One region of the Stenotrophomonas sp. YJH_SMC_40 genome, then DNA from elsewhere that is predicted to be linked to it. Evidence: predicted binding sites of a transcription regulator. Region 1 holds the regulator's gene; each other region holds the start of a gene.
The links. Region 1 encodes HrcA, which represses chaperone genes, less so after heat shock. Its sites were predicted from a motif close to TTNGCACTCNNNNNNNNNGAGTGCNAA; they were not measured.

Region 1 (10,115 bases):
GAAGCCGTTGTCCAAGGTCGCCTCCAGGGCCGCGTGGGTGCCGGCAATCGCACGCGAGATCGCCTGCTGCATCGATTCGCCGCGCAGCAGGAACGACACCACCAGCGACATCAGCACATCACCCGTACCAGCCACGTCCACCGGCAGCAGGGGCGAGGTCCAGCGCCAGGTCTCCTCGCGGCCGACAGCCAGGGTCACCAGTTCACCCGGGGTGCCGCCCACGCTGTGCGCGATCACCCAGTGCGGGCCACGATCCAGCAGCGTGCGTGCGGCGGCGATGGCATCGGCCTCGGCGAGCGCCGGCATGCCGGTAAGGCGATTGAGTTCAAAGGCGTTCGGGGTCACCAGCCAGGCATGCGGCAGCAGGCGCTCGGCGAAGATCGCTTCCAGGCCCGGTTCCACGTAGGGGCCGGTGTGGGTATCACCAATCACCGGATCCAGGCAGTAACGCAGCTGCGGGCAGGCCGGCAGGATGTCGTCCAGCCAGTCGGCGAAGGCCGCACCGTTGGCGGTGCTGCCGAAGTAGCCGGACACCAGCATCTTCGCCCGCTGCGGCAGGCCGCGCTCGTGGGTGCCCAGCAGCAGGTCGGCGAACCAGTCGGCGGGCAGCACGCGACCGCGCGTGGTGTCGTAGAACGGCGCGTTGCTGAGCAACACGGTCGGAATTTCGGCTACGCGCACGCCGAGAGCGCGCATCGGCGGCACGGCGGCGCTGTTGCCGGCGTGGCCGTAGACAAGTTGCGACTGGACCGAGATGACATCGATCGGCGACGGGCCGTCGGGCCGCTGGCGGCGGCCGTGGACCAGGTGGTTATCGAGGGATTCGCTCATGGCCGCATTCTACGCCCGGTGGGGGGTTCGGCAGGGCTTGCAGCCCTGCGCCTGCAGAATCAACGTCAACATCAAAAGCCAGAGCGGGCTATCCGTGGGATGGCGGGGCGGTGTGGGTGGGCAGGACACGCCGTAAACCCATCCATGGGGGCTCGATGGCGCCATCCATGGCGCCAACGGTCCTGCCCACCCACACCGCCCCACCTTCGACAGTTGGCCGACAGCTTCTGGTGGGTGCCGACCGTTGGTCGGCACATCTGTCGGATACCGAATGAATTCGTCCACGCATGGCGTGGCTCTACTGGCAACTGCGGCTGTTGGTAGGTGTCGTCCGTTGATCGACACGTCTGTCAAATATCGATATCCGACCCCGTGCCGACCAACGGTCGGCACCCACCAAAGCAGAACGCTGTTCCGACAGATCGCGGAAAACGGCGCGACCGAGCTACATGGACGTACTTGCAGTGTCCCCCGCAACCTGACCCACCCCGCCAATCCACGGATAGCGCGCTTTGGCATTTGCCGTTGCCTCTGCGGGTGCAGGGCGCAGCCCTGCAAAAAGAAGCACCCCTCAGTGAACAGCAGGCCGCGACGGCGGCAGCCACGCCGCCACGATGCCGAGCAGCGGCAGGAACGCAGTCAACTGGTAGACGTACTCGATGCTGGTCTTGTCCGCCAGCAGGCCGAGCACGGCAGCACCCAGTCCACCCATGCCGAACGCAAAGCCGAAGAACAGGCCGGACACCATGCCGATGCGGTGCGGCATCATTTCCTGTGCGTACACCACGATCGCCGAGAACGCCGAAGACAACACGAAACCGATCAGCACCGCCAGCACCGTGGTCCAGAACAGATCGGCATGCGGCAGCATCAGTGCGAACGGCGCAACGCCCAGGATCGAGGTCCAGATGATCGGCTTGCGGCCGATGCGATCGCCCAGCGGGCCACCGAGGAAGCCGCCGGCGGCGGACGCCACCAGGAATGCGAACAGATGCAGCTGCGCCTGCGCCACGGGAATGCCGAAATGGTGGATCAGGTAGAAGGTGAAGTAGCTGCCGATGCTGGCCATGTAGAAGTATTTGCTGAAGATCAGCACCAGCAGGATCGCCAGCACCTTGGCCACGGTGCGCGGGGGATGGCGCGGCGCCATCGAGGCGGTGCTGGCCGGGCGCGGGGTGCCCAGGTGCAGCGCATACCAGCGGCCGACATAGGTCAGCAGTGCAATGCCGATCAGCGCGGCGCCGGCAAACCACGACGCGGCATGCTGGCCATGGGGCACGATCACGGCTGCAGCAATCAGTGGACCGAGCGCGGTACCGAAATTGCCACCCACCTGGAACACCGACTGCGCGAAGCCATGGCGGCCACCCGAGGCCAGCCGCGCAATGCGCGATGCTTCCGGATGGAAAATGGCCGAACCAATGCCGACCATCGCCGCAGCCATCAGCACCACCGCATAGTTCGGCGCGAAGCCGAGCAGCAGCATGCCGCACAGGGTCGAGGCCATGCCGATCGGCAGCGAGTACGGCGCCGGGCGACGGTCGGTGGCGGCGCCAACCAGTGGCTGGAAGATCGAAGCGGTCAGCTGGTAGGTCAGCGTGATCAGGCCGATCTGGGTGAAGCTCAGGTTGAAGCCGCCCTTGATCACTGGATAGATGGCCAGGATCAGCGACTGCATCATGTCGTTGACGACATGCGAGGTGGAAATAGCTGCCAGCACACCGGGAGCCACCGGACGTGAGGTCGTTGCGGGAGAAGCCAAGGCGGACATGGACGCAGTCAGGTTGGGGGCGAGCCACGCATGCTACGGTTGCCCTCCCCTCCCTTCTGCCGCGTTCGGGTCATGGCCTATCGCAAAAAGGACATTGCCGGCGATGTCGACCCGGCTGCGCCGTGGCGTGATGTGCCACTGCATCGTCCGGTCACCTACCGGGTTACCCAGTACCCGGCAGGCACCCATATCGCAGGCCACAAGCACCAGCGCCACCAGCTGGTCTATGCCATCTCGGGGCTGATGGTGGTGCGCTCGGAAGTCGGTCGCTGGGTCGTGCCCTCCACCCGTGCGATCTGGATGCCGGCGGGCATGGTGCACGCGGTGGACTGCATTGCCGCCGTGCACATGCGCAGCCTGTACATCGATCCGTCGTTCGCCCCGCAGTTGCCGGCCGAACCGTTCGCGGTACAGGTGGCACCGCTGCTGCGCGAACTGCTGCAGGCAGCCACCCTGATCAAGGGCGAGCACATCGAAGACAGCCGCGATGGCCGCGTGGTGCGCCTGCTGCTGGACGAACTGCATCGCATGGACGTACTGCCGCTGCACCTGCCCTCGCCCACCGACCCGCGCCTGCAGCGGATCTGCCAGCACATCCAGAAGCGCCCCGGCGACGACGCCACGCTGCAGGACTGGGCACAGGCGCTGGAAGTGGACGTGAAAACCATCCAGCGCCACTTCGCCCACGAGCTGGGCATGACCTTCGGCCAGTGGCGACAGCAGGCGCGACTGCTGGCCGCATTGGAGCGGCTGGCGGTCGGCGACAAGGTCATCGATGTCGCGCTGGCGATGGGCTACGACAGCCCCAGTGCGTTCACCAGCATGTTCAAGCGCCAGCTGGGGCAGACGCCGGCGGCGTTTTTCCGCTGATCGCAAACGAAAACGCCGGGCATGGCCCGGCGCTGCCGCTCAACGCTTCGGTTGAAAAACTCAGGACGTCATCCGGTCCCAGAAGCCCTTCACGCCATCCATGAAGGTGGCCGACTTCGGCGAATGCTTGCGTGCTTCCTCGCCGACGAAGGTGGCTTCGAACTGTTCCAGCAGCTTGCGCTGCTCAGGGGTGAGGTTGACCGGAGTCTCCACCACCACGCGGCAGTACAGGTCGCCCTCGCTGCGGCTGCGCACCGAACGCACGCCCTTGCCGCGCAGGCGGAACAGCTTGCCGGTCTGGGTCTCGGCCGGAATGCGGATCTCCGCTTCGCCGCCGAGGGTGGCCACGCGCACGGTGTCACCCAGTGCCGCCTGCGAGATGCGGATCGGCACTTCACAGTGCAGGTCGTCGCCATCGCGCTGGAAGATCGCATGCTCGCGCACGCGCACTTCCACGTACAGGTCGCCCGGTGGCGTACCGGCCGGACCGGCTTCGCCCTCGCCCTGCAGGCGGATGCGGTCGCCGGTATCGACGCCGGCCGGCACCTTCACCGACAGCACCTTGTCTTCCTCGACACGGCCGTTGCCGTGGCAGGTCTTGCAGGGCTTGGCGATGATCTGGCCACGGCCGCCGCAGTTGTGGCAGGCCTGCTGCATGGCGAAGATGCCGCGCTGGATGCGCACCTGGCCGCGGCCATGGCACACATTGCAGGTTTCGACCTTGCCGTCTTCCGAGCCACTGCCATCGCAGTCGCCGCACTCGGCCAGGGTCGGAATCTCGATGCGGCGCTCGACGCCGCGCACGGCTTCTTCCAGGTCCAGCTCCATCACGTAGCCGATATCGGCGCCGCGACGCGCCTGGCGCGGACCACCGCCACCGCCGCCAAAGATGTTGCCGAAGATATCGCCGAAGATATCGTTCATGTCCGGGCCGCCCGGCCCGCCGCCGCCCATGCCGTGCTCGAACGCCGCGTGGCCATGGCTGTCGTACATGCGGCGCTTGTTGCCGTCGGACAGTACTTCGTAGGCTTCCTTGCACTCCTTGAAGGAGGCTTCGGCCGCCGCATCACCCGGGTTGCGGTCCGGGTGGAACTTCATCGCGCAGCGACGGTACGCCTTCTTCAGCTCGTCGTCGGTGGCGGTGCGGGCAACGCCCAGCACTTCGTAATAGTCGCGCTTGCTCATATCGTGGATCTGGTTCCGGAAAGTCGGGATTCGTCAAAGCGGAAGAGCGGAACCAGGTCCGCTCTTGCGTCGGGCGCCCCGACACGCCGGTGGGCGGTCAGGACCCTGATGCGACAACGGGACGCTGGTGGCCAGCGTCCCGTGTCGGTCCGGATCAGGACTTCTTGTCGTCCTTGACTTCGGTGAACTCGGCGTCGACCACGTCGTCCTGCGCCTTGCCGGCATTGCCGGCGTCGGCACCCGGGGCACCGCCCTGGTCGGCCGAAGCAGCGGCGAACAGCGACTGGCCAGCTTCTTCCAGCGCCTTCGACTTGGCTTCGATCTGTGCCTTGTCGTCACCCTTCATCGCGGTTTCCAGGTCGGCCAGGGCCGCCTCGACCTTGCCGATGACATCGCCGCCGACCTTGCTGCCGTGCTCGGTGATGGCGCTGCGGGTGCCGTGGATCAGGGCGTCGGCCTGGTTGCGGGCCTGCACCAGTTCCTGGAACTTCTTGTCTTCTTCGCGGTTGGCTTCCGCGTCGGCGACCATGCGCGCGATCTCTTCCTCGGACAGGCCCGAACCGGCCTTGATCTCGACCTTCTGTTCCTTGTTGGTCTTCTTGTCCTTGGCCGACACGTGCAGGATGCCGTTGGCGTCGATGTCGAAGGACACTTCCACCTGCGGCAGGCCACGCGGGGCCGGCTCGATGCCGGACAGGTCGAACTTGGCCAGCGACTTGTTGAAGCGGGCCTGTTCGCGCTCACCCTGCAGCACGTGCACGGTCACGGCCGACTGGTTGTCCTCGGCGGTGGAGAACACCTGCGAGGCCTTGGTCGGGATGGTGGTGTTCTTCTCGATGATCTTGGTGAACACGCCGCCCATGGTCTCGATGCCCAGCGACAGCGGGGTCACGTCCAGCAGCAGCACGTCCTTGACGTCGCCGCCCAGCACGCCGCCCTGGATCGCAGCACCCAGTGCCACGGCTTCGTCCGGGTTGACGTCCTTGCGCGGTTCCTTGCCGAAGAACTCGGTCACCGCCTGCTGCACCTTCGGCATGCGGGTCTGGCCGCCGACCAGGATCACTTCGCTGATGTCGCTCGAACGCAGGCCGGCATCGTTCAGGGCGACGCGGCACGGCTCGATCGACTTCTTGATCAGGTCGTCCACCAGTGCTTCCAGCTTGGCGCGGGTCAGCTTGATGTTCAGGTGCTTCGGACCCGACGCGTCAGCGGTGACGTACGGCAGGTTCACTTCGGTCTGCTGGGCGCTGGACAGCTCGATCTTGGCGCGCTCGGCAGCATCCTTCAGGCGCTGCAGGGCCAGCGGATCCTTGCGCAGGTCGATGCCCTGGTCCTTGTTGAACTCTTCAACCAGGTACTCGATGACGCGGTTGTCGAAGTCTTCGCCACCCAGGAAGGTGTCGCCGTTGGTGGCCAGCACTTCGAACTGCTTTTCACCGTCGACGTTGGCGATCTCGATCACCGAGACGTCGAAGGTGCCGCCGCCCAGGTCGTACACCACGATCTTGCGATCCTTGTTGTCGCCCTTGTCCAGGCCATAGGCCAGCGCGGCCGCGGTCGGCTCGTTGATGATGCGCTTGACGTCCAGGCCGGCGATGCGGCCGGCGTCCTTGGTTGCCTGGCGCTGGCTGTCGTTGAAGTAGGCCGGCACGGTGATGACCGCTTCGGTGACCTTCTCACCGAGGAAGTCCTCGGCGGTCTTCTTCATCTTTTCCAGCACCTTGGCCGAGATTTCCTGCGGAGCCATCTTCTTGCCGTCGCTGGTGGCCACCCAGGCGTCGCCATTGTCATGGGCCAGGATGCTGTACGGGACGTGCGCGATGTCCTTCTGCACTTCGGCGTCGGTGAACTTGCGGCCGATCAGGCGCTTCACCGCGTAGAAGGTGTTCTTCGGGTTGGTCACGGCCTGGCGCTTGGCCGAGGCGCCGACCAGGACTTCGCCGTCCTTGGTGTAGGCGACGATCGACGGGGTGGTGCGATCGCCTTCCGAATTCTCGATGACGCGGGCCTTGCCGCCGTCCATGATCGCCACGCACGAGTTGGTGGTGCCGAGGTCGATACCAATGATCTTGCCCATGGGGGAGACTCCTGAGGATGCTTGTTGGTGTCAGTCCGGCCGTTCGGCCGGTGGATGAATACGATGTGGGGGAGGCTCGTGGAACATTCAAGCCGTCTCCCGAACGCTGTGTTCAGCGCCTGGAAAACCTTGCCAGGCATGGCCTGGCACAACCGGGACCGGGCAAAGCCCGGCCTGGTCCATCAATCGGCGGCCACCACCACCAGCGCCGGCCGCAGCAGGCGCTCGTTGAGCAGGTAGCCCTTCTGGAACACGGTCACCACGCTGCCCGGGGCGGCGCCCGGCGTCGGCACCTGGCTGATGGCCTGGTGGTGTTCCGGGTTGAACGGCTGGCCGATGGGGTCCAGCAGGACCAGTCCGTTGTCGGCGGCCACCTTCAGCAGCTGCTTGTAGGTCAGCTCCAGGCCTTCGCGCAGCGGGTGCGGGTCGTCGCCGGCGGCCTTCAGGCCGGCATCCAGGCTGTCGAACACGGGGAGCAGATCGCCCAGCAGCTTCTCGTTGGCGAACTTGCGGGCCTGTTCGATGTCACGGGCAACGCGCTTGCGCTGGTTCTCCAGGTCGGCGCGCTCACGCAGGGCATCGGCCTTGACCTGTTCGATTTCGGCGCGCAGGCGCTCGACTTCGTCGTTGACGCCGGCGGTGGCGGCCGCATCGGCGGCACTCTGCTGGGATTCGATATCTGGCTGTTCGTGGTTCATGTCTGGGTCCCTGGCGGTCAATCTCCGCCTCCACCCACCCTAGTGTGGGCGGGATGCTGCGTTTCAAGCGTCGGATGTTCCCGGCGGGCGGCCGGCTGGCGAAAACGCCGCGCCCAGTACATCGGCGGTAGCCTGGACCAGCGGGATCACGCGGTCGTAGGCCATCCGCTTGGGGCCGATCACCCCCAGCACGCCCAGCACCTGGCCATTGGCCGTGTAAGGGGCAGTGACCAGCGAGACGCCCTGCAGCGGCATCATCCCGGTCTCCTCGCCGATGAAGATGCGCACGCCGGGCGCCTGGATGGTCCGCTCCAGCAGCTGCAGGATCTCGCGCTTGCTGGAGAACAGCTCGAACAGCTCGCGCAGGCGCTCCAGGTCGGACAGGTCCTGCACCCCCATCAGGCGGGTCTGGCCGGCCACCAGCATGTCGTCGGCCGCCGGCTGCAGGGCCTGCTCGGCCAGCTCGATGCTGTGCGCCAGCAGCTGTTCCAGCTCGGAGCGGGCATCGCGCAGTTCCAGCAGCAGTCGGGTGCGGATCTCGGCCATCGGCAGGCCGGCGAAATGGGCATTGAGGTAGTTCGCGACCTGCTCCAGCTGGCCCGGCGCGAACTCCTGCCGGGTCTCGATGACGCGGTTCTGCACCTCGTTGTCGGCAAACACCAGGATCGCCAGCACCCGGCGCCCGTCCAGCGCCACAAAATCGATCTGGCGGAAGGCGAACTGCTCGCGTCGTGGTGCGCTGACCACGCCGACGAAGTGGCTCATCGCCGACAGCAGCTCCGAGGCGCTGCCGAGCAGGGCCTGGGTGCTGCCGCCGCCAGCCAGTTCCTGCCGCAACCGGGCCAGCTCGCCTTCGCCCGGCGGCTGCATCTGCAGCAGGCTGTCGACGAACACGCGGTAGCCATGCGCGGTCGGGACACGCCCGGCTGAGGTGTGCGGCGAGGCCAGCAGCCCCAGGTCTTCCAGGTCACCCAGGATGTTGCGGATGGTGGCCGGACTGACCTCCAGCCCGGCCACGCGCGCCAGCGTCTGCGAGCCGACCGGCTCGCCGTCCTGGATGTAACGCGCGATCAGCGTGCGCAGCAGATGGCGCGCACGCGGGGCAAGCTGGTCGGGAGAACCGTGCATGGAATCAACCTGTGAGACACGGACACTAGATAATGGCGGCGCATCACCTTGGCAAGTCATTGGACCTCCCTCGCCCGCGTGCTAGCGTTGCGCGGCTGCTGATACCCCCTTACCCATGCTCAGACATCTTTCGATCAAGGATTTCGCCGTCGTCCGCGCCACCGAACTGGAGTTCGGGCCAGGCATGACCGTGGTTTCAGGCGAGACCGGCGCCGGCAAGTCGCTGATGGTCGACGCGCTGGGCTTCCTGTCCGGCCTGCGCGCCGACAGCGGCGTGGTCCGCCACGGCGCCGCGCGCGCCGAGCTTTCGGCCGAGTTTGCGCTGGAGCAGCTGCAGGCTGCACGCCAGTGGCTGGCCGACAACGAGCTGGACGACGAGGAGCAGTGCCAGCTGCGCCGGGTCATCCGCGCCGATGGCGGTTCGCGGGCCTGGATCAACGGCCGCCCGGTGACCCTGGCGCAGCTGGGCGACCTGGCCTCGCTGCTGGTGGAGATCCACGGACAGCACGAACAGCAGGCCCTGCTGACGCGCCCGTCGCAGCTGGCCCTGCTCGACGCCTATGCGCGCAATGAGAACGAACGCCGCCAGGTGCGACGCGCCGCCGCGGCCTGGCAGGCATTGGTCGATGAATCGCTGGCGCTGTCGCAACAGGGCGACGTCAGTGACCGGATCGGCTTCCTGGAGCACCAGCTGCGCGAGCTGGACCGTGAAGACCTTGAGCCGGAGTCGATTGCCGCACTCGGCGCCAGCCACCGCCGCCAGGCCCATGCCAGCGCCCTGCTGAGCGCCTGCCAGGCCGCCAGCAACCAGCTCAACGGCGACGACGGCAGCTCCGCGCTGGACCTGCTGCAGCAGGTGCGCCACGAGCTGTCGCGCCTGATTGAGCACGACCCGCGCCTGGGCGAGGTGGATGGCCTGATCGAGAACGCTTCGATCCAGCTGCACGAAGCCCTGTCGCTGCTGGACCGGGTGCATGACGACCTCGACGCCGACCCGGAACAGTTCGAGGAGAACGAGCGCCGCCTCGGCCGCCTGCACGACCTGGCCCGCAAGCACCGCGTGCCGATGGACGAGCTGGGTGCGCAGCGCGAGCGCATGCACGCCGAAGTGGAACAGCTGCGCGGCGCCGACGAACGCCTGCAGCGCCTGGCCGGCGAGATCGACAAGGCCGCCGCCGCCTGGCGCGCACAGGCCGAAGTGCTGACCGCCAGCCGTCGCAGCGCTGCTGCCGAGCTGTCGGCCACCACCACCGGCATCATCGCCGAGCTGGGCATGGGCGGCGGCCAGTTCCTGATCGAGCTGGAACCGCAGGACGCCGGCAAGCCGGACCCGCAGGGTGCCGAGCGCGTGGAATTCCTGGTCGCAGCCAATGCCGGCCAGCCGCCGCGCGCCCTGCGCAAGGTGGCCTCCGGCGGCGAACTGTCACGCATCTCGCTGGCCATCGAAGTGGCCGCGCTGGACCTGGATGCAGTACCGACCATGGTGTTCGACGAAGTCGACTCCGGCATCGGCGGCGCGGTAGCCGACATCGTCGGCCAGAAGCTGCGCGCGCTC
Region 2 (10,115 bases), on a different contig from region 1:
GCATAGCGATCGGCATTGTCGATAAGGTTGTCGAACGCGCGCCGAAGCAGCAGCGCGTCGCCGTGCCAGGGCAGACTGTCCGGCCCCTGGATGGAGATCTCGACACCGCGCAGCAACGCTGCCTGCACGCACTCCTCCAGCAGCGCGGCCAGATCCAGCGGGCGCATCTGCAACGGCTGCAATTCGCCGCGTGCGTAATCGAGCACCTGCTCGATCATCGTGTCCATGCGCTCGATGTCCGCCACCATCCGGGCCGCCTGTGGTGTGGGCGCGAACTCGGCGCGCAGTCGCAGGCCGGTCAATGGTGTGCGCAGGTCGTGCGCCACTGCAGCCAGCATATGGGTCATGTCCTGGGCCTGCGCACGCAGGCGCTCTCGACCGGTGCCGATCGCGGCGGCCAGCATCTGTACCTCGCGCGGGCCATCATCCGGCAGGGGCGTGTCGGCTTGCAGGTCCACACGTGCACTGGCATCGGCCAAGCGTCGTAGTGGACGCCCCAGCCGGATCGATGCCCACGCCGCCAGCGGCGCCAGCAACACGGCACCGCCCAGCAGCGCCAGTATCACCTGTCGCCGCCAAGCTGCCAGATCACTGTGATCGCTGCCGACCACCCGCCAGCGGCCATCGGCCTGGCGCACGCCCAGTTCAAACGGCGGCCATTGCATCGCGGTCAGCAGCGCGGCCTGCGCCTTCAGTACACCGACCCGCGCCGTGCCGTCGAGCACCGCGCCGCCTTCGATGACCTGCACATCAGGCGCCTTGCCCTGTCCGCTCCAGACCAGGCGCACCTCCTTCGCCGGCAAACCCATCTGCAGCGCCGCCAACTGGGTGAGCCAGTCACTGGCACTGCCCTTTGGTGGCGCATCCTGCGTCGCCAGATGCAGGCCCAGTGGTGCCGCGGCCTGCTCCCCCCGCAGCACCTGCACGGCCTGGTCCAACCGCATCGGTGGCGGCGCGGGCCGAGGCATCCAGCCAACCACGGCCACGCTGACCAGTGTCGCCAGCAGCAGGCTGGCCAGGGCCAGCATCGTGATCCAACGCGCGGTCGGCCACCGGCTGTTCACAGCACCTGGACCTCGGCGTGGAAGCGATAGCCTTCGCCACGCGATGTCTGCACCAGGGCTTCCGCACCGGGTGAGGCCTGCCCGAGCTTGCGGCGCAGGCGGCTGATCGCCAGGTCGACCGCGCGGTCGACGCTGTCACTCGGTTCGCCACGGCTCAGCTGCAGCAGCTGCTCGCGCCCCAGCACCCGCCCGGGGCGTTCGGCCAGCGCCAGCAACAGGCTGAATTCACCACGGCTGAGCACCAGCTCGTTCCCATCCGGCGCCAGCAGGCGACGTTGTTCCGGCAGCAACCGCCAACCAGAAAAGCGCAGTTCACTGGCTACCTGCGCGCGCAGCTTGTCCTGCCGGCGCAGCAGCGCGCGTACCCGCGCCAGCAGCTCGCGCGGGTCGAACGGCTTGGCCAGGTAGTCGTCCGCGCCCATCTCCAGGCCGATCACCCTGTCCGGTGCGCTGCCCATCGCCGACAGCATCAGGATCGGAATGGCCCGTGCCTGCAGCCGGCGGCAGACCGACAGGCCATCCTCACCGGGCATCATCCAGTCGAGGATGATCACGTCCGGGCGATCGACCTGCAGCAGCACGTCCAGCGCCGTCGCGTCCGCTGCCACCCGTACCTGGTAGCCATGCAGCAACAGGCAATCGGCGATGGCATCACGGATGCTGGCGTCGTCATCGACAACGATGACACGGGCGGGAGTCGTCATGCAGGCAGTATCAGGCAGGTCTGTATCAGGACGGTATCAACGCCGATATTCCCGCGATACGCCGCTGCGCGCCAATGGTCACCCATGATCACTGCGGAGACTTGCCTTGCGCCTCATCCCATTCGTCCTGCTTGCTGCCCCGCTGGCTGCGCTGGCGTCCGATTCCCCCGAACACATCCTGCCGATGTGGATGCAGGGCGGTCATCCGGCCGTGGCCGTGTCGCTGGACGGGCGTGCCGAACCGCTGCGCTTCGTGGTCGACAGCGCGGCAGGCGCCACGCTGGTCGATGACCGCGTCGTGCGGCGCTACGGTCTGGGAGATGCGGATGCGGAGGTATCGCAGGCCCAAGGGGCAAGTGCAGCCTCCGCGCGGCTGCAGCGCATACGCAGAACGTCCTGGCAGCTGGGCAGTTGGCAGCTGCAGGCCCAAGCCATGAAGGTCGATCTGTCGTCGTTGCCGAAGGACGATGATCCGGCCATTGACGGCTTGATCGGCAACGATCTGACCGGACGCTGGGACACCCGTTGGGACTTCGGCCGCAATCAACTGGCGCTGTGGACACCCGGCGGATTGAACCTGGAAGGACCGGGTTGCCAGCCCAATGCGCTGCCCGGACGCACTGACGGCCTGCGCCAGTTCGGTTTCATCATGCTTGCACTGGGCGCGCCCGCGGTGGACGCCATCGCCGTGGTCGACACCGGTGCCGCGCAGACCGTCCTCAACGCCGAAGCAGCCCGCGCACTGGGGCTGCGCACCGACGGCAGCGACGCACGGGTGCGGGTGCGTGAAAAGGGCACCGAAGGCCTGGGCGGCGGAAAGCAGGCAACCTGGCTGTACACCCTGCCCGGCATGGCCGGCAACGGCTGGCAGCACCCCTCGATGGAGGTCCGCATCAGCGAACTGCCAGTGTTCAAGGCGATCGGCCTGGAGGGCCGGCCGGCGCTGATCCTTGGTGCGGATGCAATGCGCGGCGGCCAGGTGGACATCGGTGCCGGCGCGTCCCGGATCTGCCTGCGCCGGCCGCAGGCCAGCTGACATCCGGCAATGACGCCAGCGGCAGCCTGGCGTAGCATCACCGTGCGCCCCACCAGGAGTTCCACGCATGTGCCGTGCTGCCCTGATGTTGCTGACGCTGTTCCCGCTGGCCGTGCTGGCTGCACCTCCCCCGGTACCCTCGCCGGCCCGCATCGATGCCGAAGCGCAGCGGTTGATGCAGGCCGCACAGGCGCGCGGCATGGCACTGGCGGTGATCGACGGCGGCAAGGTGGTGCACGTCGCCGCCTACGGCGAGCGCAATACCGCAGGCGAACCACTGCGCACTGATACGGTGATGTACGCCGCCTCGCTGACCAAGATGGCATTCGGCCATCTGGTCGCGCAGCTGGCGCAGGACCGCAGGATCGATCTGGATGCCAGCATCGCCACAGCGCTGGACAAGCCGTTGCCAGACTATCCGCCCGAAACGAAGAAGTACGCCGACTACAGCGTGCTGGCCGATGATGCGCGCTGGCGCCAGCTCACCCCTCGCCTGCTGCTCAACCACGCCAGTGGTTTTGCCAACTTCGCGTTTCTGGAACCGGACGGCCGGCTGAAGTTCCACTTCGATCCAGGCAGCCGCTACGGCTATTCCGGCGAAGGGCTGATCCTGCTGCAGTTCGTGATCGAACGCGGACGGCTGGGCGAGGATGTGGGTGCGTTGATGCAGCAGCGGGTATTCGACCGCTTCGGCATGACCCGCACCAGCATGATGTGGCGCGGGGACTTCGCCACCAACCTGGCCGACGGCTGGACCAAGGAGGGCACCGCCGAGCCGCACGATGAGCGCAGCCGCGTACGCGCGGCCGGTTCGATGGATACCACCATCGCCGACATGGCCCGTTTCGCCGCCGGCTACGTGCGCGGCGATGGGCTGTCAGTGACGATGCGCAAGGAGCTGGTGCGGCCGCAGCTGCCGATCACCACCGCCAGCCAGTTCCCCACCCTGCAGCCGGAGCTGCCGAAGGCGCTGCAGCGCAAGGACCTGGCGGCCGGCCTGGGGGTGGTGACTTTCCGTGGCCCGCAAGGCGCGGGCTTCTACAAGGGCGGCCACGATGATGCGGTCGGTAATACGCTGGTGTGCGTCGAGCAGCAGCAGCGCTGCGTGGTGATCCTGGGCAACGATGTGCGCGCCGAGGCGACCTTCCCGGCGATGGTGGCCTTCGTGCTGGGCGACATCGGCGTACCGTGGCAGTGGGAGTACGGCGCAGCGAAGGCATTCGTGAAGTAGATCCACGCCATGCGTGGATGATCTCCCTTCAACGCGCCTGCTCGAAGAACATCAGGTAGACCAGCCGCCCATTCTCCGGCCGGTCGCCGAAGGCCGGGCCGGCGGTATGCCAGAACCACGGGCGCAGCAGCACCAGGCGGTTGAAGCGCATCGGGATGCGCATGGTCATTTCCCACTGGCTGTCGTCGACGCTGTCGCGCTCGATGATGTCCCGATGCATGTCGCCGCCGTTGGCGTAGCCCAGCGCAGCCAGCTCGTGGGCGTTCAGCGCCATGCGCTCGGTGTTGGTGCGGCGATGGCGGAAGAACTCGGTACCCCCTTCGCAGTGCTCCGGGGCGCTGAGGTAGAGGATGCCGGACCAGTGCGAATGGTCGGTGTGCACCTTGGCGCGACCCACATCGCTGGCCAGGGTCAGCCGGAACTTGCCGTGCGACTGCAACGGATTGACCGGCCGCAGCGGCTCGTTGACCAACCGCGACGCGGCCTCGGACAGGCCGTCCAGCTCCAGCCGTTCGAGCGAATTACGCCCGGGGAATGCCCCCTCCTGCGCCGGGTAGGTCAGGCCCAGCCCGGCCTGGCGCAGGCCGTGTGCATCGGCTGGAGAGAGGAAGTCGTCGACGACGATGAACGAGGTAGGCATGGTCCTGCGAGCGTAGCGACGCGGCGCCATGGCGGCAACCGGACAACAAAAAAACCCCGCCTCGCGGCGGGGTTTTTCCTTGCATCGGGGAGACGCGCCGGCCAGGGCCGGCAACGTCCGACGCGGGCGTGGACCTTAGAAGTCCATGCCGCCCATGCCACCCATGCCGCCCATGCCACCGGCGCCGCCCATGGCCGGCTCGTCCTTCTTCGGAGCTTCGGCAACCATGGCTTCGGTGGTGATCATCAGGCCAGCGATCGAGGCCGCGTTCTGCAGCGCCGAACGGGTCACCTTGGTCGGGTCCAGGATGCCGAACTGCAGCATGTCGCCGAACTCGCCGGTAGCGGCGTTGTAGCCGAAGCTGCCGGTGCCTTCCTTGACCTTGTTGATGATGACCGACGGCTCGTCACCGGCGTTGGCAACGATCTCGCGCAGCGGGGCTTCCATCGCACGCAGGGCGATCTGGATGCCGTGGTTCTGGTCTTCGTTGGCGCCCTTCAGGCCGGCCAGCGCGGTGATCGCGCGGACCAGGGCAACGCCGCCGCCCGGAACCACGCCTTCTTCAACGGCCGCACGGGTGGCGTGCAGGGCGTCGTCGACGCGATCCTTCTTTTCCTTCATTTCGATTTCGGTCGAGGCGCCGACCTTGATCACGGCAACACCGCCGGCCAGCTTGGCCACGCGTTCCTGCAGCTTCTCGCGGTCGTAATCCGAGGAGGTGTCCTGGATCTGGGTCTTGATCTGCGCCACGCGTGCATCAACGTTGGCCTTGTCGCCGACGCCGTCGATGATGGTGGTGTTCTCCTTGGAGACCTGCACCTTCTTGGCGCGGCCCAGGTCCTTGATGGTGGCCTTCTCCAGCGACAGGCCGACTTCTTCGGAGATCACGGTGCCGCCGGTCAGCACGGCCATGTCTTCCAGCATCGCCTTGCGACGGTCGCCGAAGCCCGGGGCCTTGACGGCCACGACCTTGACGATGCCACGGATGGTGTTGACGACCAGGGTGGCCAGCGCTTCGCCTTCAACTTCCTCGGCCACGATCAGCAGCGGCTTGCCGGCCTTGGCGACGCCTTCCAGCACCGGCAGCAGGTCACGGACGTTGGAGATCTTCTTGTCGTGCAGCAGGATGAACGGGTCATCCAGGTCAGCGGTCTGCGACTGCTGGTTGTTGATGAAGTACGGCGACAGGTAGCCGCGGTCGAACTGCATGCCCTTGACCACGTCCAGCTCGTTGTCCAGGCCCGAGCCTTCTTCAACGGTGATGACGCCTTCCTTGCCGACTTCCTTCATCGCGTCAGCGATGATCTGGCCGATCGACTCGTCCGAGTTGGCCGAGATGGTACCGACCTGGGCGATCGCCTTGTCGTCGGCGGTCGGCTTGGAGATGTTCTTCAGCTCGGCGACGGCGGCCGAAACGGCCTTGTCGATACCGCGCTTGAGGTCCATCGGGTTCATGCCGGCGGCAACGGCCTTGGCGCCTTCGCGGATCAGGGCCTGGGCCAGCACGGTGGCGGTGGTGGTGCCGTCGCCGGCATCGTCGTTGGTGCGCGAAGCAACTTCCTTCACCATCTGCGCGCCCATGTTCTCGAACTTGTCAGCCAGTTCGATTTCCTTGGCGACGGAGACGCCGTCCTTGGTGATGGTCGGGGCGCCGAAGCTCTTTTCCAGCACGACGTTGCGGCCCTTCGGGCCCAGGGTGGCCTTGACGGCATTGGCGAGAACGTTGACGCCGCGCACCATGCGCGAACGGGCGTCTTCACCGAAACGAATATCCTTGGCAGCCATTGCATTTACCTCATTGGTAGCGCCGGACGGTGCCCGGCGGCTGGGAGTTTGGGATCAGGTTGAAACAGGTCGCGCCGAGGCTCAGCCGATGACGGCGAGCACGTCGTCTTCGCGCAGGACCTTGTATTCGACGCCTTCGCTCTTGTACGAGCTGCCGGCGTACTGGCCATAGATGACCTTGTCGCCGACCTTCAGCGACGGCGCGCGCACGTTGCCGTTGTCCAGCGGCTTGCCCGGGCCGACGGCCACGACCTCACCCTTGGTGGACTTTTCCTTGGCCGAGTCGGGGATGACGATGCCACCGGCGGAGATTTCGTCGGCTTCGATCGGCTTGACCACAACGCGGTCGTGCAGCGGCTTGATGCTCATAGGAGACCTCTTAAGTGATTGATTGGTCTAAAAAAGTCCGGCGATGTTAGCACTCACCCCAGGCGAGTGCCAGAACCGCACGTGAAGAAACCCGACAACGTCGGGAGCAGGGCAGAGATGGAGCCCCGCCGCCCCCTTTCAAGGGCGGAATGAAAAAATTTTTCCACCCGCGCGCCTCGGCCAAGGCGTCGGTCCTGGACAATTTCGGTGACAAGCGTCGCACTGTCAGATATCTGACGTTCATTTACGACAAAGTGTCACTGGATCAGCCTTAGGCTCGGTCAGGCATTCCCAATCACAAGGAGTAGTCGATGCGATTGCTGTCCCCGCTTGCCGCCGCCTGCCTGCTGGCACTGGCCGCGGCGCCGGCCCAGGCCGAGGTCTTCATCAACGAACTGCACTACGACGACAGCACCGCCGCCGGTGACGTCGGCGAAGCCATCGAAGTGGTCGCTACCGCAGGTGAAGACCTGTCCGGCTACCGCCTCTACCTCTACAACGGCAGCAATCCTTCGGCCGCCACGGTCTACGCCAACAACCCGGTCCCGGCCGGCACCGCCGCCGGTTGCGGCAGCGCCAGCATCGCCGTGGTCAACTACCCGACCAACGGCATCCAGAACGGCCCGAACGACGGCATCGCCCTGGTCGACGCCAGCGGCAAGGTGGTCCAGTTCCTCAGCTACGAGGGCGCCATCACCGCCTCCGGTGGCCCTGCCGCCGGCATGACCAGCCAGAACATTCCGGTGGCCGAGACCAACAGCACGGCGCCGGGCACCTCGCTGCAGCTGACCGGCAGCGGCAGCCAGTACGCCCACTTCACCTGGGCCGAGTCGGCCAGGCAGACCTTCGGCAGCTGCAACAACGGCCAGACCTTCAGTGGCGGCGGCACCCCGGGCCCGAACACGCCGCCGTCGGTGTCCACCACCACCCCGGCGCAGGGCAGCAGCACCTTCCCGGCCGCGGCCGATCTGGAAGTGGTGTTCAGCGAGACGGTGAACCTGGCCAGCGGCGCGTTCGCGCTGAGCTGCGGTACCTCCGGCAGCGTGCCGCTGACCTTCCCGGCCAGCGGACGCAGCGTGAAGCTGTCCACCAACACCGCGCTGGTGGCCGGTGAAGCCTGCCGCTTCGACATCCGCGCCGCGCGCATCACCGACCTGCAGGGCGCACACCCGGCGGCCGACAGCCGCATCGCCTTCACCGTGGCCAGCACCGGCGGCAATCCGGACCCGGGCAACCCGGGTGTGCCGGCCGGCTACTACTCCAAGGTCAACACCTCCAGCCCGAGCCAGCTGCGCTGCTCGCTGCACGCGACAATCAAGGGCCACACCGCCTACCCGTACAGCGGCTCGGGCACCAGTACCTGGACCATCCTGGAGATCGCCGACGAGGACCCGAACAACCCGAACCGCATCCTCGACGCGTATCGCAACCGCAGCTACGCCAAGGTGACCGATCGCGCCGGCAGCGGCAGTGGCCTGAAGTACAACCGCGAGCACACCTGGCCGAACTCGCTGGGTTTTGCCACCACCACGGGTGACAAGGGCCTGCCGTACGCGCCGTATACCGACACCCACATGCTGTACCTGACCGATGCACAGTGGAACGCCGACCGTGGCAACAAGCCGTTCGGCAAGTGCGACGCCAGCTGCGGCGAGCGCGCCACCGAGGCCAACAACGGCCAGGGTGGCGGCAGTGGTGGCTATCCGGGCAACTCCAACTGGGTGCGCACGCCGGACGGCAACACCGGCACGTTCGAGGTGTGGGGCAAGCGCAAGGGCGACATGGCGCGTGCGGTAATGTACATGGCGATCCGCTACGAGGGCGGCAAGGATGCAGCCACTGGCCAGTCCGAGCCGGACCTGGAGCTGACCGACGACCGCAGCAGGATCGTCAAGACCAGCAGCTCACCGGCCTACATGGGCCTGCTGTCGACGCTGATCGACTGGCACCTGTCCGACCCGCCGGATGATGCCGAGCGCGCGCGCAATGACGTGATCTACAGCTTCCAGGGCAACCGCAACCCGTTCATCGACCACCCCGAGTGGGCGACCCCTGGCCTGTTCACCTCGGCCAAGCCGGCCACCTGCCAGCTGGCCAACTGACCGCGCAACGCAGCGGTCCACGGCCGCCGCCGGGTCCTGACCCGGCGGCGGCCCTATACTCGACGGTCATGTCGACCGTCGATCCCGTCCTGCTGCTGTTGACCACCTGCCCGGACCGGGCCAGTGCCGAGCGCATCGCGCACGCGCTGGTTGGCGAGCGCCTGGCCGCGTGCGTGACCCGCCTCGATGGCGCGCAGTCGACCTACCGCTGGCAGGGCGAGGTGACCACCGACGCCGAGCTGCAGCTGCTGGTGAAGACCACCGCGAGTCGCGTCAATGACGCAATCGCCCGGATCGTCGAACTGCATCCGTATGAACTCCCGGAGTGCATCGCGGTCGAAACCCGGGCCGGCCTGCCGGCGTATCTGGACTGGATCCGGGCACAGACCCGGGAGGACACTGATTGAAGACTCTGTTTGCGCGTGGCGCCGCCCTGTGCGCCCTGTTGTGGCTCTCGCTGCCGGCGTTCGCCCTGGATGAGAAAGACCTGCTGCCGGTGGACCAGGCGTTCGCGCTGACCGCCACCGCCCCCGAACGTGGCCAGGTGCAACTCCAGTTCAAGATCGCGCCCGGCTATTACCTGTATCGCCACCGCACCAGCGTCAAGGCCGACCCGGCCTTCAATGCCGGCGCGCTGCAGATGCCCAAGGGCGACAAGCACCACGACGATTTCTTCGGCGAGGTCGAAACCTATCGCGAGCGCCTGCAGGCCAGCCTGCCCGGCACGCCGACCGAGGCCGCCGGTACCATCGGTCTGGAAGTGCGTTACCAGGGCTGCGCCGATGCCGGTGTCTGCTACCCGCCGCAGAAGCGCGTGGTGCAGGTCACCCTGCCCGGCAGCGGTGCACAGGCGGCGGCCCCGGCCAGCCGCGCCGGTGCGGCCAGTCCGTTCAACAACCCACTGGCCGGTGCCGGCAACAGCGGCGGCCTGCGCCTGCCGGGTGCGGCCAGCAACAGCCAGGCGCTGCCGCTGCCGTCGGAACAGGCGTTCGGCTTCGATGCCATCGCCAGCGACGGCAACACCCTGCTGCTGCGCTTCAGCCCGGCACCGGGCTACTACCTGTATCGCGACCGCACCTCGCTGAAGCTGGAAGGCAGCACCGGCGTGCAGGCCGGCACGCCGCGTTGGCCAGCCGCGCAATCGCATCGCGACGAGCACTTCGGCGATGTCTCGGTGTACTTCA
Region 3 (10,115 bases), on a different contig from region 1:
CAAGCACGCCAATCCGTGCGGCGTGGCGGTTGGCGCCGGCAACGGCGATGCCTACGAGCTGGCCTACGCCACCGACCCGACCAGCGCCTTCGGCGGCATCATTGCCTTCAACAAGCCGCTGGATGCGGCCACTGCAAAGGTCATCCTCGACCGCCAGTTCGTTGAGGTGCTGATTGCCCCGGATTACGAGCCGGCCGCGCTGGAATACGCACAGAAGAAGGCCAACGTGCGCGTGCTGCGCATCCCGCACGGTGATGGCCTGAACAACTTCGACAGCAAGCGCGTCGGCTCGGGCCTGCTGCTGCAGTCCTCGGACAACCGCGGCATGACCCGCGACGAACTGAAGGTGGTCAGCAAGCTGGCACCGACCGACAAGCAGTTCACCGACCTGCTGTTCGCCTGGAAGGTGGCCAAGTTCGTGAAGTCCAACGCGATTGTGTACGCCAAGGACAACCGCACGATTGGCGTGGGCGCCGGGCAGATGAGCCGCGTCTATTCCGCGCGCATCGCCGGCATCAAGGCGGCCGATGCAAACCTGGTGGTCGAGGGTTCGGTGATGGCTTCCGATGCGTTCTTCCCGTTCCGCGACGGCATCGACGCCGCTGCTGCCGCCGGCATCAAGGCGGTCATCCAGCCGGGCGGTTCGATGCGCGATGCCGAAGTGATCGCCGCCGCCGACGAACATGGCCTGGCGATGGTGTTCACCGGCGTGCGCCACTTCCGCCACTGATCCGCATCACGAAGCCGGGCTCTGCCCGGCTTATCTCTTCCGTACCCGAGAACCCTGTCCCATGAAGATCCTCGTCATCGGCTCTGGCGGCCGCGAACACGCCCTGGCATGGAAGCTGGCCCAGTCCTCCCGTGTCACCGAAGTGATCGTGGCACCCGGCAACGCCGGCACCGCCAGCGAAGACAAGTGCCGCAACGTGGCGGTGAAAGTCACCGATATCGACGGTCTGCTGGCGCTGGCCCAGGCTGAAGGCGTGGCACTGACCGTGGTCGGCCCTGAAGTACCGCTGGTGGCTGGCGTGGTAGACCGCTTCCGCGCCGCCGGCCTGCGCATCTTCGGGCCGACCGCCGCCGCCGCGCAGCTGGAAGGCAGCAAGGCCTACGCCAAGGACTTCCTGGCCCGCCACAACATCCCCACCGCGTTCTACGCCGTGCACACCGACGTGGACGCCGCCCTGGCCTACATCCGCGAGAAGGGCGCGCCGATCGTGGTCAAGGCCGATGGCCTGGCCGCCGGCAAGGGCGTGATCGTGGCGATGACCCTGGCCGAAGCCGAGGACGCGGTACGTGACATGCTCTCGGGCAACGCGTTCGGCGATGCCGGTGCGCGCGTGGTCATCGAGGAGTTCCTCGACGGCGAGGAAGCCAGCTTCATTTCGATGGTGGACGGCGTGCATGCGCTGCCGATGGCCACCTCGCAGGACCACAAGCGCGTCGGCGACGGCGATACCGGCCCGAACACCGGCGGCATGGGCGCCTATTCGCCGGCCCCGGTGGTGACGCCGGAGGTGCATGCACGGGTGATGCGCGAGGTGGTGAACCCCACCGTGCAGGGCATGATCGCCGACGGCATCCCGTTCACCGGCTTCCTCTACGCCGGCCTGATGATCGATGCCAGTGGCGCGCCGAAGGTGATCGAATTCAACGTGCGCTTTGGCGACCCGGAAACGCAGCCAGTGATGCTGCGCCTGCAGTCGGACCTGGTCGAGCTGGTGGAAGCTGCCATCGATGGCCGCTTGGACCAGGTCGAAGCGCAGTGGGACGTGCGCCCGTCGCTGGGCGTGGTGCTGGCGGCCAGGCCGTACCCGGAAGCGCCGATCACCGGTGACGTGATTTCCGGCCTGGACGACGTGCCGGCCAGTGCCAAGGTGTTCCATGCGGGGACTGCATTGGACGCGCAGGGCCACGTGGTCAGTGCCGGCGGTCGCGTGCTGTGCGTGGCCGCACTGGGCGACAGCGTGCGCGACGCGCAGGCCACTGCCTATGCCGGGGTGGCCAAGGTGACCTGGGCCAACGAGTTCCACCGCAACGACATTGGTTGGCGCGCGATCGCACGCGAGGGGTGAGGCCTGGTAGATCCACCACGCAGCCTCCTGCATGGAACCAGATCACGGATTCTGGGAGTTTTCACCGTCCTCGGCATGGAAGCCGGGACGGTGCGCTTCGGGAAGAGGCGACGCACATCAAGCGAAGGAAATTACGCTGAGTGAATCCGCTATTTCGCCGAGTCAAGATAACGTTTCCAGTTCTCGAAGAGACGCGCAACATTCTGCTCATGTGAGTGCGCAGTCGGATCATACCCATCAGAAGCTGGCATGTACCTGACAAAGCTCTCCAGAGACTCCGGGTAATCAAAATCAGCGTAGATCCTCTCAACCTCTCCGAGCGGATCAGCAATCTCATCGCGCTTGGCGTAAGCGTCCGCGAGAAATGCAACAAGCCATCTTCTGAGAATCTCATCCTCGTTTGAGTTCTTATCGAATGCCGCCAACTGCGCAGCTACGCTATTACGCTCATCGGGAAAAGCCCCTTCAAGTCTTTCAATCAAGGCGTTCAGATTGAACTTCTCTTCCAGTTCCTTCTGCTCCGACGCGCAGTGCTTCACAACCTCAAAGTCAATCAGATGGCGCCCCAGTGCCCACGCCACCTCGGTCTGACTCCAGGGTCCATAGGGCTGAATACAGTCATACGTTCTCATGTAGACACTCACTTCTTGTTTGGTATTCCGTTCATGCTGCCACCTTCCACAAATCTTTGATGGGTCAAGTCGCCAGCCTTGTCGACTATGTATTCAAATCGACCGGCCTTTCCATTGAGTTCACCTGGCAGCTGAGTCAGAGTGCGGACCACGCCGTCACCCCCTGTCAATGGAGTATGAACACCCGCTTCTGCAGCGGTCTCTCGCATGAAGGTCGCCGAATTGTGCCCAGCGTCGGCTTTGAGTGCACTTCCCACAGGTCGGGAATTCAAAAGTGCCCGACCTTCAACACTCAGAACTTTGGATGCCGCCACACCTGCTCCACCGGCACCTGTAACTCCTGCGATATCAGCAGCGATACTGGTAGCTGCTGATACGACACTTGGATTGGCCATCGCAACCATGCCAGCTTCGATCAGCACTGGGGCAACCATTGCCGCTGTAACAGCGATTGCGGCCGGTCTCATCGGCTCGTATACGGCGCCATTTCCGGCAGCAATATCCCTCCGATGCCGCTCAACGAATCGCTCTGCGGCCTGCCTTCCATCCGCATCGACGAACCTGTAGGGATTCCCGTTCGCGTACCGATACCTATTGAACTGCTCAACTGGCTTTTGGTGAGCGGTGACTGGGTCCACTGACAAAAACACACCCAGTTGTGGATCCATGTAGCGCTGTTGCATGTAGCTCAGCCCTGTGGCCGAGTCGCTCACATGTCCGGCGTACCCAGGTCCATCCGTGACCTGACCGCCTACCACGGCCCCGTAGGGCTCGTAGTCATATCGTTTGATGACGTTGCCGTTGGCATCGCTTTCGGCCACAACCGAGCCGAGGGCATCAGTGTGAATGTATGTGATCGTTGTCTGGGCGATTGCGGATGGTGACAGGCCAAGGCCCATCAGCAGCAAGCAGCACAGCCAGGCGCCTATAACACCAAGCTTGCGAGTTCGATCTTCAAATGCCCCGAAGCGGGTCGACACACCGCCTGCAGTTCCCCCGAACCTGCGCATCATTCCAATCCATGAAAGAGCCTTGAAGCAAGGCTTGGCATTCATAGCACAGGAAGGCAGTCATCGGAGTCCAACTCCAGGACTGAGGCCAAAATGACCATTCTGAATTGGACCAGGCCCTGGGCTATAAACCTCGCGAGGGATTGAACGGCCACCGGAAGCGCATGACTGCCAGCCATGGGCTGGTACTACTGAATCCGCCGATCAGCGGCCGGCATTACCAACTGCCATGCTGGCCAAACGAAAAGCCCCGACCAACGCCGGGGCTTTTCATCAGAACGCGTTCCGGAAATAGGAACCGAACCTAAGATCTATGCCTTACGCGGTGAACAGCGCCTTCATCTTCTTCAGCGCGTTCGCCTCAACCTGGCGGATGCGCTCGGCGGACACGCCGTACTCGTCGGCCAGCTCCTGCAGCGTCACCTTGCTGTCGGCGTCCAGCCAGCGACGGCGGATGATGTCGCGCGAGCGGGCATCCAGTTCGGCCAGGCCTTCGCGCAGCAGCTGCATCTGGTTGTCTTCGCTGTCCTCGCGCTCGTAGGCCATCGACGGGTCTTCGTCATCGGCAACCAGGAACGCAGCCGGCGACGGCGGTGCGTGTTCGTTGTCCTCGTCGGTCGGCGCGTCGAAACCGATATCGCGGCCGGACAGGCGCGACTCCATTTCCATGACCTCGCGCTCGGACACGTTCAGGTCCTTGGCCACCGCGCTCACTTCCGCCGCGTTCATCCAGCCCAGGCGCGTCTTCGACTTGCGCAGGTTGAAGAACAGCTTGCGCTGCGCCTTGGTGGTGGCGACCTTCACGATGCGCCAGTTCTTCAGGATGAACTCGTGCATCTCTGCACGGATCCAGTGCACGGCGAAGGAGACCAGGCGCACGCCCATGTCCGGGTCGAAGCGCTTGACCGCCTTCATCAGGCCGATGTTGCCTTCCTGGATCAGATCGCCCAGGGCAAGGCCGTAGCCGTTGTAACCGCGGGCCACGTGCACCACGAAGCGCAGGTGCGAGTGCACCAGCTCGCGGGCGGCGTCCAGATCGTTGCCGTCGCGGAAGCGACGGGCCAGGTCCTGTTCGTCATCGACCGACAGCACCGGGATCTGGTGCACGGCACCGATGTAGGCGTCCAGCGAACCGAGCGCACTGGGAATCGGGAGATTGTTTGCCACAAGGGCAGTAGAGGTGTTCTGGCTCATAGGCACCCATCTTAGCAGTCCGGGATTTGGACTGCTAAAGGAGGAAAAAGTTCCAGCATCCTATTGATGCAACACTGGTCCCAAACAGAGCCCTACCGTAGCGCGATTTGATGACAGTGGCGAGCGCGCTTTTCGGGATTCACAATCCCTTGGAATTCAAGCGATTACCTGCCGGAAACCGGCCGATTCCGGTCAAGCGGAGCTGAACGGGCCGTTCTGGAGGCCCATTCAGGCCAGGGAACGTTGTCCGGCGTTCAGGCCCGGCCGCCAGCCGGCGCTCAGAGCACCGAGCGCGGCGGCAGCGACCAGTCGATCGGGGCTTGGCCGCGACGCTGCAGGTACTCGTTGGCCATCGAGAAATGGCGGCAGCCGAGGAAGCCACGATGGGCCGACAGCGGCGACGGATGCGGGGCCTTCAGAACGCGATGGCGACGGGCATCAATGACCTTGCCCTTCTGCTGCGCGTAGGCACCCCAGAGCATGAACACCAAGCCTTCGCGTTCGCGGTTGAGCACGTCCACCACGTGATCGGTGAAGCCTTCCCAGCCACGGCCCTGGTGTGCGCCGGCCTTGCCCTCCTCCACCGTCAACACGGCATTGAGCAGCAGCACGCCGCGCTGCGCCCACGGGATCAGGCAGCCGTGGTCCGGGCGCGGGATACCGAGATCGCTCTCGATTTCCTTGTAGATGTTCAGCAGCGACGGCGGCACCGGCACGCCCGGCGGCACCGAGAAACTCAGGCCATGCGCCTGGCCACGGCCGTGGTACGGGTCCTGGCCGAGGATCACCACCTTCACCTGCTCGAATGGCGTGGCGTCGAACGCGGCGAAGATCTGCGGGCCGGGCGGGAATACCGCCGCGCCACTGGCCTTGCGCTGGCGCAGGAAGCTGGACAGCTCGCGCATCTGCGGCTGCAGGAGGTAATCGCCGACATGCTGCTTCCAGCTCGGTTCCAGCTGGATCGTCGGGGTGTCCGCTACTTCATCAATCATTGCACCACTTCATCGAATCAGGGGTCCATCGTTCAACCGGGCCAGGCGCAACTGGAACAGCACCTTGGTGACCAGCAGCCGTTCTTCGATCGGCTTGAGTACCAGGTCGTTGGCGCCGGACTGCAGCAGCCCGGTCTGGTTGTGCGGGTTGCCGTCGCCGGTCATCACCAGCACCGGCAGGCGGCGCTTGCCGTAACCGAAGTCCACGCGCACGCGCTGCACCACGTCGCGGCCGCTCAGTTCGCCCTTCAGGGTGACGTCGGTCAGCACCAGGTCGATGCGATGGCGGCTGCGGCCCAGCGACTCGGCGGTGAGCAGGGTGAACGCCTCTTCGGCGCTGACCACGTGCAGCACGTTCAACTGCTGGCGTTCGAGCATGCGCTTGGTGGCCTCGGCCACCACGCGGCTGTCCTCGATGTAGAGGATGGTCGCGCCGGGAATGGTCTGCGGCTGCACATAGCCGCGGATGAAGGTCGCCAGCGCCTCGTGGCCCAGCGCCTTGTCGAAATAGTCGGTGACGTACTCGGTGAAGCGACGCTGCTCCAGATGCTGCTGGGCATCGCCGGACACCACGATCACCGGCACGTAGGCCTGGCCGGCCGCTTCGCGGATCATCCGCGCCAGCGCCAGGCCGTCGCCATCACGCAGGGTCAGCGAGGTGGTCACCAGGTCCACCGGGCCCTGCGCCAGCGCCTGCTGCGCATCCTCGATGCTGTCGCAGCCAATCACCTCCACGCCCGGCAGGTCGCGCTGCAGGACGTCGGCGATCAGCTTGCGGACCAGCTTCGAGCCATCGACCACCATCACCCGCGTCGCGGGCCCTTCAAGGTGCTTCAGCGCTTGCGGTTGCATGCCGGTCTCAGGTGTCGGTCGGTCGGGTCTGGCGCAGGAAGTGGCCGGTGACCAGCCACGCACCCAGCCAGCCCAGCAGCAGCGTGCCGAGCAGGACCAGGCCACCGTGCAGCAGGTCCAGGCCGTGCAGCACGAACGGGCTGCCGTAGCTGCGCGAGAGTTCGGCCAGCGGCACGCGCAGCGCGGCACCGGCGGCGCCGATCAGGGCCAGCGCAACCGCGCCGGCGCCCAGGCCATACCACGCACCCAGGTACAGGAACGGGCGGCGGATGAAGCCATCACTGGCGCCGAGCAGCTGCAGCACGCCGATCTCTTCGCGGCGGGCCTGGATGTCCAGGCGCACGGTGTTGCCGACCACCAGCGCGGCACCGACGCCGAGCAGGACCGACAGCACCTGCACCAGCCGCGCGCCGAACGCCAGCCAGGCATCCAGGCGCTGGCGCCACAGTGCATCGTGCTGCACCAGGTCGGCCTCGGGCAGGCTCTCCAGCGCGCGTGCCAGGCGCGCGTCGTCCTTGCCCTGGCCGGGGGTGATCACCAGCAGCGAGGGCAGCGGGTTGTCATTGAGTGCGTCGATCGCCTCGCCGAGGCCGGCGTCGCGCAGTTCCTGCAGGCCCTGCTCGGGCGTGCGCACGTTCACTTCGGCCACGTCGTCGCGGTCGCGCAGCTGGCCGGCCAGGCGCAGCGCGCCGGGGCCATCGACGTTGCCCTTCAGGAACACATTGATGTCGCGCGACTGCTGTACGCTGCCGGCGAACTGCTTGAGGTTGTCCAGCGCGATCGACAGGCCCAGCGGCAGGGCCAGCGCCAGCGCCATGACCATCACCGTCAGCAGGGTCGCCCACGGTTTGCGGCAGGCACGGCCGAGGCTGAACACCACGCTGTGCGCGTGGTGCTGGAACCAGACGCCCACGCGCGAGGGGGCGGCGGCTTCGCTGTTTTCGTTCTTCGCCATGCGTTACTCCGCCAGATCCTGCGGCGAGATGTCATCCACCAGCCGGCCGTGGTCGAGGATCAGCACGCGCTTGCGCATGCGGCGCAGCAGCGGCAGGTCGTGGCTGACCACCAGCACGCTGGTGCCGCGCGCGGGCAGCTCGGCGAACAGGGCCATGATCTCGGCCGCCAGGGTCGGGTCGAGGTTGCCGGTCGGCTCATCGGCCACCAGCAGCTTGGGCTCACCGACGATGGCGCGGGCGATGCCGACGCGCTGCTGCTCACCGGCCGACAGCTGCGAGGGCAGCGCCTTCTCGCGGTGGCCCAGGCCCATCCGTTCCAGCACCGAGCGCACGCGCTTGCTGATGTCGCCACGGCGGGTGCCGCGCAGGATCAGCGGCAGCGCCACGTTCTCGGCGATCGAGCGGTCCATCAGCAGGCGGTGGTCCTGGTAGACCGCACCCACCGCGCGACGGTGGCGGGGCACATCGCCGCCACGCACCTTCAGCAGGTTGCGCTCGTCGAACACCACCGCGCCACGGCTGGGCCGCTCGTCCAGGTGGATCAACTTGAGCAGGGTGCTTTTGCCCGCACCGGAATGGCCGGTGACGAACAGCATCTCGCCCGGCGCGACCTCGAAGCTGACATCGGTCAGTGCCTCGTGGCCACCGGCGTACTGTTTGCTGACATTGTCGAAGCGCAGGACACTCATGCCCCGATTATGCAGGACCGGCGCGACGTCGTGGAGACGTCACACGATCGGTAGTGCCGGCCGCTGGCCGGCAACCCACACAACTGCCGGCCAGGGTGGGTGCCGACCGTTGGTCGGCACGCCCTTGAAGCCACCCGACCAACGGTCGGGTGCTACCCGCTGATCGACAGCGCCGATCAGCTACCCGACAGCATCCGGCGGATCTTGCGGCCGATGCGGGTCAGGAACGAATCGCCGGTATCAGCAGCCGTGCGCACCGGCTTGGCCACCACCTGCACCGGCGTGACCGGGCTGGCGCCATTGCCGGCGGCGTTCTGCACGCCCTCGGCACCCTCGACCGGACGACCGTGGCGACGGCGGCGGCGCTTGCGCGGCTTGTGCTCGCCGTCCGCAGCACCTTCCGGTGCGCCTTCGGCGCGCGGCGGGCGCGGCGGACGCGGGGCCTGGGCAGCGGCGCCTTCGGCACCGGCGGCCGGCGCGGGAGCGCCCTGCTCGCCTTCCGCGCGTGGCTTGCGCGGGCCACGCGAACGGCGTTCGCCGCTGCGCTCACCGTCACGGCCACCACGGCCACCACCACCGCCGCCGGAACGGCCGCCACTGCGGCCACCGCCCCGACGCTCTTCCTCGGCGGCGCGGGCTTCGCGCGCTTCGCGGAAGATCTGGCCGACGCTTTCGTTGTCCTCGCCTTCCTCGCCTGCAGCCGGAGCCGGGCGTTCCGGGCGCGGCAGCGGGGTCAGCAGTTCCTTGGTGACCGGCTCGGACGGAATCTTCTGCTCGATATAGGCCTCGATGTCCGGCAGGCCCATGGCGTAGCGCTCGCAGGCGAAGCTGATCGCGTCGCCCTCTTCACCCAGGCGCGCGGTGCGGCCGATGCGATGCACGTAGTCTTCGGCGTCGAACGGCAGGTCGTAGTTGTAGACGTACTTGATGCCGTCGATGTGCAGGCCGCGCGCAGCCACGTCGGTGGCCACCAGGATTTCCAGCTGGCCCTTCTGGAAGCGGTTGAGCAGGCTCTCGCGCTTCTTCTGCGGCACGTCGCCGGACAGCACGCCGACGCGGTAGCCGGCCTTTTCCAGCGAACGCGCCACGCGCTCGACGAACACCTTGGTGTTGACGAAGACCATGGTGCGCGCGCCTTCGCTGCGCGACAGCAGGCCCAGCAGCAGCGGGATCTTCTCGTCGTCGGCCGGGAAGTAGATGCGCTGGCGCACGCGCGCGGCGGTGATGGTCTCGGCTTCGACCACCAGCTTCTGCGGCTCGTTCATGTGCTCGTAGGCCAGCTCCAGCACGCGGTGGCTGAGGGTGGCACTGAACAGCAGGGTCTGGCGGGTGGTGCGCTCCGGCATGCGGCGCAGCAGGAAGCGGATGTCCTTGATGAAGCCCAGGTCGAACATGCGGTCGGCTTCGTCCAGCACGCAGATCTCGCAGGCGTGCAGCGACACCACCTTGTGCTGCTTGACGTAGTCGATCAGGCGGCCCGGGGTGGCGATGATCACGTCCACGCCCTGCTGCAGCAGCTCGCGCTGCTTGTCGTAATCCACGCCGCCGTAGACCAGGGCGAAGCGCAGGCCCAGGTCGGAACCGAACTTCACCGCGTCCTTGTGGATCTGGATGGCCAGCTCGCGGGTCGGGGCGAGGATCAGCGCACGCGGATCTTCCGGCTTGCGATCGGCCAGCGCCGGACGCGTCAGCAGGCGGTTCACGACAGCGACCAG

Region 2: a site for HrcA is predicted at 6,876-6,902, ahead of AC5P6X_RS03920 (co-chaperone GroES). Genes of this name have one in related genera too.
Region 3: a site for HrcA is predicted at 4,923-4,949, ahead of rpoH (RNA polymerase sigma factor RpoH). Genes of this name have one in related genera too.

The regions. Positions count from the first base shown of each region.
Region 1 covers NZ_JCAFRX010000001.1:564,325-574,439, reverse strand. The annotation lists gene pdxY (pyridoxal kinase) at 1-831, opposite strand, end outside; gene AC5P6X_RS02895 (MFS transporter) at 1,403-2,602, opposite strand; gene AC5P6X_RS02890 (AraC family transcriptional regulator) at 2,675-3,472, shown strand; gene dnaJ (molecular chaperone DnaJ) at 3,533-4,657, opposite strand; gene dnaK (molecular chaperone DnaK) at 4,812-6,734, opposite strand; gene grpE (nucleotide exchange factor GrpE) at 6,917-7,432, opposite strand; gene hrcA (heat-inducible transcriptional repressor HrcA) at 7,496-8,560, opposite strand; gene recN (DNA repair protein RecN) at 8,676-10,115, shown strand, end outside.
Region 2 covers NZ_JCAFRX010000002.1:200,766-210,880, reverse strand. The annotation lists gene AC5P6X_RS03950 (sensor histidine kinase) at 1-1,028, opposite strand, end outside; gene AC5P6X_RS03945 (response regulator) at 1,061-1,768, opposite strand; gene AC5P6X_RS03940 (aspartyl protease family protein) at 1,875-2,804, shown strand; gene AC5P6X_RS03935 (serine hydrolase domain-containing protein) at 2,872-4,035, shown strand; gene AC5P6X_RS03930 (DUF6445 family protein) at 4,064-4,675, opposite strand; gene groL (chaperonin GroEL) at 4,811-6,460, opposite strand; gene AC5P6X_RS03920 (co-chaperone GroES) at 6,542-6,829, opposite strand; gene AC5P6X_RS03915 (endonuclease) at 7,141-8,931, shown strand; gene cutA (divalent-cation tolerance protein CutA) at 9,000-9,338, shown strand; gene AC5P6X_RS03905 (protein-disulfide reductase DsbD domain-containing protein) at 9,335-10,115, shown strand, end outside.
Region 3 covers NZ_JCAFRX010000002.1:155,187-165,301, reverse strand. The annotation lists gene purH (bifunctional phosphoribosylaminoimidazolecarboxamide formyltransferase/IMP cyclohydrolase) at 1-730, shown strand, start outside; gene purD (phosphoribosylamine--glycine ligase) at 792-2,075, shown strand; gene AC5P6X_RS03720 (DUF2247 family protein) at 2,225-2,707, opposite strand; gene AC5P6X_RS03715 (RHS repeat domain-containing protein) at 2,716-3,762, opposite strand; gene rpoH (RNA polymerase sigma factor RpoH) at 4,036-4,911, opposite strand; gene ung (uracil-DNA glycosylase) at 5,190-5,903, opposite strand; gene AC5P6X_RS03700 (response regulator) at 5,913-6,755, opposite strand; gene ftsX (permease-like cell division protein FtsX) at 6,763-7,710, opposite strand; gene ftsE (cell division ATP-binding protein FtsE) at 7,714-8,400, opposite strand; gene rhlB (ATP-dependent RNA helicase RhlB) at 8,577-10,115, opposite strand, start outside.